Regions from separate parts of the Bacillus sp. EB V-12 genome, predicted to be linked through region 2. Evidence: riboswitches for the same ligand, from Rfam matches in the RefSeq annotation. Region 2 holds a riboswitch; the other holds the start of a gene.
What was found. Region 2 has a riboswitch for preQ1 ahead of ACZDYH_RS10830 (QueT transporter family protein). Riboswitches for the same ligand answer to the same signal wherever they lie in the genome.

Region 1 (3,426 bases), 240 kb from region 2:
TTTTCCATTCATAGCTTGAACAACACTGAATACGACCATCATTCCAAGTCCAGTACCTTTTTCTTTCGTTGAATAAAAGGGCGAACCAAGACGTTTTACTTGTTCTGAATCCATACCGACTCCTGTATCTTTTATATATAACTGAATATGCTTATGATCAGGAACTAATGTGAAATAAAGATCACCGCCTTTTGGCATAGCCTCAATGCAATTTTTTAAAATATTTAATAAACATTGATTTAGTTTTTGCTTTTCTCCAGCGATAAAAAAAGAAGTGCTTTGCTTTATATAATGAGTACGTACATTTGTTAAATTAGCAAGCGGTGTAATTAACGACAATGCATGTAGTAATTCTTCTTCTAACTGTAATGTTTGTTCTTTTTCAATGCTTGGTTTAGCAAAGGTTAAATAATCTGTAAGAACATGATTTGCTTGTTCGATGCCATTAATGGCAATGTCGATATATAATTTTCGTTCCTGCTCAGTGCATGTATCTGATTGTAACAGTTGTAAAAAACCTTTCGTTGAAGTTAATGGATTGCGAATTTCATGAGAGATAGACGCTGCCATTTCACCAATTAAATGAAACTTTTCAGCATTTATAAGTTCGTTTTGGAGACGAACTTGAGTTTGTAATATGTGTAGTAAATATAAAATTAGAATCGTACCAAGCATTGAACATAATTCATACACAATAATATGCGGTATATAATCAGTCTTATTTGTAACCTTTGAAAGGAAGAAGGGTATCCAACTAAATCCGTATGTGAGACTGTAGATAATAGCAAGTGTTATTTTTATACGATTAGAAGTTCGATTGAAAAATTTATATGTTAATAATAGAACAATAAATAGAAGAACAGAACCGATAAGAGATGGGAAAACACCTATCCCACCTAATAATAAGCGATATATGTTTAATACAACTAAGATAGAACCACCAGCAATAGGCCCTCCCGTTAATGTACCGACAATTAATACAATATGGCGCATATCAAATTGAAAACCATTATTTGTTTTTGCTGCAAATGTAATACAGAGTACGGTAGCAAGGCAACAGAGTACAATGAATATAGCTGAATTTAATTTAGGAGAGCGTTTCCCTTTTTGATTCCAAAATAAATGATATACGAGCATTGTAATCAGGATGAATAATATATTTAAAAAGAGATAAATAATAAAGGGTTTCAGTGGGATGCCTCCTCTCTTCTTATATTAAATTAATCATACTATAAAATGAAATAATAAATAGCTGAAAAATCAGAAATTTTTACGCTAGTATACAATATGTTACAATAAGCTGTGTCAATGAAAGAAGAAATTCCGTGCACCGCGCGGGAGAGGTTCGCGAACTCCCTCTATAAAAAACTATGGAAACAACAATATCCTTAGGTATTGTTTTGTTTTTTTATTGTGACAGTTCAAGAACGTTCTTTCTTCTTATTTATAGTAGAGAAGGAGAATGAGTGAAATGAAAAAAGAAAAAGCAGTTGTTGTTTTTAGTGGAGGACAAGATAGTACGACATGTTTATTTTGGGCAATAGAGCAGTTTGCAGAGGTAGAAGCTGTAACGTTTAATTACAATCAACGTCATAAGCTAGAAATTGATTGTGCAGCGGAAATTGCAAAAGAACTAGGAATAAAGCATACGGTACTAGATATGAGTCTATTAAATCAACTTGCTCCAAATGCTTTAACGAGAACGGATATGGAGATTACACATGAAGAAGGTGAATTGCCATCGACATTTGTAGATGGACGAAATTTACTCTTCTTATCATTTGCTGCTGTATTAGCAAAACAAGTTGGAGCACGTCATATTGTAACGGGTGTATGTGAAACTGATTTCAGTGGTTATCCAGACTGCCGTGACGTGTTTGTGAAATCGTTAAATGTTACTTTAAATTTATCTATGGATTACCCGTTTGTCATTCACACGCCACTTATGTGGATTGATAAGGCTGAAACATGGAAATTATCAGATGAACTTGGAGCATTTGAGTTTGTTCGAGAAAAAACATTAACATGTTATAACGGAATCATTGGTGATGGTTGCGGTGAATGTCCAGCATGTCAACTTCGTAAAGCAGGATTAGATACGTACCTACAAGAACGCGAAGGAGCGAACAACTAATGGATAACTTTTTTGGATTTCGCATCGTAGAGAATTTGCAAAAAATGGACAAGGATATTCAGCGTAAACAACTCAAATACCATAATAAAAGAGTAATGGTCAGCAAGGAATTTACATTTGATGCAGCACACCATTTACACTGTTATGAAGGGAAATGTAAAAACTTACATGGTCACACATATAAAGTTGTATTTGGAATTAGTGGATATGTAAATGAAATAGGTCTTGCAATTGACTTTGGAGATATAAAAGAAATTTGGAAGAATGAAATAGAAATTTATCTAGATCATCGTTATTTAAACGAAACGTTACCTGCAATGAATACGACTGCTGAAAATATGGTCGTTTGGATTTATGAAAAGATGGCAGAAGCACTAACAAAAGAGAATCGAGTGAACGAATATAAAGGAGCTCGCGTTGAATTTGTTCGTCTATTTGAGACGCCGACTAGTTATGCGGAAGTAAGACGGGAGTGGATGCTTGATGAGTAAAATCCCTGTCTTAGAAATATTCGGTCCGACTATTCAAGGTGAAGGAATGGTTGTAGGGCAAAAGACAATGTTTATCCGTACAGCTGGTTGTGATTATAGCTGTGCTTGGTGTGATTCTGCTTTTACGTGGGATGGATCAGCTAAAGATCAAATTAGACAGATGACACCAGAAGATATTTGGGATGAGCTTGTTGCAATTGGAGGAGAAAATTTTTCTCATGTTACGATTTCAGGTGGAAATCCGGCATTACTGAAAAATATTGAGTTTCTTCTTTCTATATTAAAAGAAAATGGAATGCGAACGGCAATTGAAACGCAAGGGAGTAAATGGCAAGATTGGTTACTTCAAATTGATGAGATAACAATTTCTCCAAAACCACCAAGTTCAACGATGAAAACAGATTTTCAGAGGTTAGATGCTATTATTCAGAAACTAGCAGGAAAAGATATTAGTTTAAAAGTAGTAGTATTCGATGATCATGATTTTGAATATGCAGTTAAGATGCACGAACGTTATCCAAAGGTACCATTTTTCTTACAAGTAGGAAACGATGATACAAAAACAGTGGATGATGCGATGCTTATAAAAAAATTATTAGATAAGTATGAATGGCTGATTGATAAAGCTGTAAATTGTAAAGAGATGAATGATGCAAAAGTATTGCCTCAGCTTCATGCGTTAGTATGGGGAAATAAGCGCGGCGTATAACGAGAAGGGATGTTTAAAATGACAGGAAGATTAGATGAAGATTTAAAAGATGTAACATTACTAGGGAATCAAAATACAAAATATTTATTTGA
Region 2 (3,426 bases):
CATTAGAGCATGCTACTACTGCTGTAGAAGCAGCTCGCTCTCAGCTTGAAATTATGAAATCTGTTGCAACTGATTTAGATGAACCATTTTTAATGAATGAGGAAAAGAAATTAAATAAATGTGAGCATCAACTAAACGAAGCAAGACACTAAAAAACATCCAGAGAATTTTCTCTGGATGTTTTTCATGACAACTGGTCCCCATACTTTTTCAATGTTTCTCCAACTGTACATTGCCTTATACAAAATGAATGAGCATAATATTTACTATTTGTCTTTCGATTATGTTCTCGCAAAAAACAGCCTTCACAATACGTTTCTAATAAGTCATTTACCTCTGTAATGAGTTGCTTTTTATCCACCTTTGCACCTCTCTATTCAGTTATTTCTTTATGACTATCAATAACTGTTCCTTCCAATGCTTGCGTAGCTAATTGATGTGCTTCTTTATTTTGTTTTCTAGATATCGGCTCACATATAAGTTTTAATTTCATTTGCTTCGCCTTTTGTTCAATTTGATCTAAATAATGATTTAAATGTTCATCATAACAAGGCCATTCTCCGGCTAATTGCTGCAGTACCACTTGTGAGTCTCCGCGAAGTGTAACTGCTTCATACTTAATCCCTAGTTCCTCGAGTATATTCATACCGTATAATAATGATGCATATTCCGCTTCATTATTATCATATATACCTTCTATATATGCATTACGGCGAATGCGGTAGTTTGTATTTCCTTTTTTATAATACACACATATACCAACGCCAGCTTCTTTCGTTTGCACATCATACCCCCCATCAAAATAAACGAGTATTTCTTGGGGCTCTTCCTCTACTTGCTTACTTAACTTTTTCATCTCTTTTAATGACCATTCTGCGTCCATTTCATCGTAAAATAAAAGTTCCTTAGCTCTTCCTGTTTTCTCAAAATCCTCTGCAAATTGAAGTACTTCTTCTATGTTCATATACTCTGTTGTTAATTCCGTCTGCAATCCACGCTTCGTTTTATACAACCAATGAATTTTATATTTCATACTACATTCCCCTTATGTAAGACTTCTTATATATATCCGGCTAATTGAAGCCTCACTTTATTTTATTATATTTTATCTAGAGTCACAGCATTATATTCAATATGATTACATACAAAAAGAGCTATCCCTATAGGAATAGCTCTTTCATCTATTACATAAATCTTTCAAATTGTACTCGCTTATTAATCCAGTACATTACAGGCATACCGATCGCCATGACAACAAATTCACCAATTGCACAAGTTAACCAAGACAACATAAATGGTAAACCCAATGCAAGATGAAGTTCAATTGCAATCATAAACATTGTAATTGTAAAGATAACTGTATTAAAAATCATACGAGCCCAAACACCTTTAATAAATCGCATAGAAATAATCGTTGCAACTAACGCCAGAATAGATTGCCCTACTCCAAATACTAAATCGTAAGCGATCATAGGTGAGAAAAAGAGATTCGTTAAAAATACACCTAATACAATTCCGTAAATTGCTTTCTTGTTAAATACAACGAGATGATTAAACATCTCTGAAATACGAAATTGTACATTCGTAAAGCCAAATGGCTGAATAAGCATAGAAACAGCAATATATAATGCCGCTAAAATACCATTACCGACTAATGTTCTAATATTCATGACAAAATCTCCTTAGTTTTTTTACGTGGGATGGTTTCGAACCACGTTATTCGTTTTTTAAGCAACAAGATTATATTTTACGTGGTAGCCCCTCTTTCGTCAATAGATTCCTATCGTGAACTACCTTTTTTCTTTTAGACAACGTATAATAAAACATATGAAAGATTTAGGAGGTTTCACTTCATGACAGCAACAATTCAAAATGAAAAAGTGATCGTTTCCATTTCTGACAAAGGTGCAGAATTACAGAGCGTTCGCTTAAAAGAAGACAACATAGAATATTTATGGCAAGGTGATTCTACTTATTGGGGACGCCGTGCACCAATTTTGTTCCCAATTGTCGGTCGATTAGTAGATAATACATACTACGTAGACGGTAAACCATATTCATTAACACAACACGGTTTCGCCCGTGATCTTACTTTCTCTGTGAAAGAACAAAGCGAAACAAAGATCACTTATATCGTTACTAGTAATGAAGAAACATTAAAAAAATACCCATACGAATTCGAATTACTCGTTTCTTATGAGCTAGATGGACAAAGTGTTCATGTAACATATGAAGTAAACAATCCTACTTCAAAAGAGATGTTCTTCTCAATTGGAGCACACCCTGGATTCAACTTCCCTTTATTGGACGGTGAATCATTTACAGATTATCACTTATCGTTTAATGGTTCGGAACGCTTAGAAACAAGCGTATTAGAAGGACCTTATCTTTCAAACAAAAAGCAATTAATCGCTGAAAATACGACTGAATTGCCACTTACATATGATTTATTCAAAAATGATGCACTTATTTTTGAACATATGAATACGAATGAAATTTCGATTCGTTCTCATAAACATAATAAATTTGTAAAAGTAGAATTTGATGGATTCCCATTTGTTGGCGTATGGACACCAGGGGATAACGCACCTTTCTTATGTATTGAACCTTGGTATGGCATCGCTGATGAAGTAAATCCAGCAAAAGATTTCAAGGACAAAAAGGGAATTCAATCTTTACAAGCGAATGAAACATTTACATGTCGTTACAGCATCACAATCGGATAACTACTCTATCCCCTACTTCAAAAAATATTTAAGTAGGGGATCATCTTATAATTTGGAGGTTTCTCATTTTGATTGAAGTATATATTGATGGTGCATCAAAAGGAAATCCTGGTCCTTCTGGTGCAGGAGTGTTTATTAAAGGCGTTCAGCCACCTGTACAATTATCAGTACCACTTGGAACAATGTCCAATCATGAAGCAGAATACCGCGCTTTACTTTTAGCATTAAAATATTGCATCGAGCATAATTATAGCACTGTCTCTTTTCGTACAGATTCGCAGCTTGTTGAGCGGGCTGTTGAAAAGGAATACGCAAAAAATAAAATATTTGCACCTCTTTTAGATGAAGCACTGCAGTACATAAAAAACTTCGATCTCTTTTTTATTAAGTGGATTCCAAGTAGTCAAAATAAAGTAGCTGATGAATTAGCTAGAAAAGCTATCTTACAAAATTAACGGGGGTATGAGTGTGAAAAAAGAGTGGATTGCTCCTCTTGCTTTATTATTTGTCTCTTTTATTTGGGGAGCTACGTTTGTTGTCGTTCAAAACGCTATGTCTTTCGTTGATCCATTTACTTTTAATGGTATTCGCTTTTTATTCGCTGGAATTATTTTATTATTCGTTCAAATTATTTTCTCACAGAAAACTTCAAAACAAGAATTAAAACATAGTAGTTTAGCTGGATTAATGGTTGGGTTCT

Region 1: linked by a shared signal. The riboswitch ahead of queC (7-cyano-7-deazaguanine synthase QueC) and the one ahead of ACZDYH_RS10830 (QueT transporter family protein) in region 2 are both predicted to bind preQ1.

The regions. Positions count from the first base shown of each region.
Region 1 is NZ_JBUXJL010000002.1:576,017-579,442, forward strand. Features, by position in the region: gene kinB (sporulation sensor histidine kinase KinB) at 1-1,137, opposite strand, end outside; PreQ1 riboswitch class I at 1,335-1,378, shown strand; gene queC (7-cyano-7-deazaguanine synthase QueC) at 1,472-2,134, shown strand; gene queD (6-carboxytetrahydropterin synthase QueD) at 2,134-2,625, shown strand; gene queE (7-carboxy-7-deazaguanine synthase QueE) at 2,618-3,334, shown strand; gene queF (preQ(1) synthase) at 3,353-3,426, shown strand, end outside.
Region 2 is NZ_JBUXJL010000002.1:814,782-818,207, reverse strand. Features, by position in the region: gene ACZDYH_RS10845 (DUF2564 family protein) at 1-152, shown strand, start outside; gene ACZDYH_RS10840 (zinc-finger domain-containing protein) at 185-361, opposite strand; gene ACZDYH_RS10835 (ribonuclease H family protein) at 374-1,033, opposite strand; gene ACZDYH_RS10830 (QueT transporter family protein) at 1,185-1,670, opposite strand; PreQ1 riboswitch class I at 1,677-1,721, opposite strand; gene ACZDYH_RS10825 (aldose 1-epimerase family protein) at 1,854-2,726, shown strand; gene ACZDYH_RS10820 (reverse transcriptase-like protein) at 2,795-3,181, shown strand; gene ACZDYH_RS10815 (DMT family transporter) at 3,195-3,426, shown strand, end outside.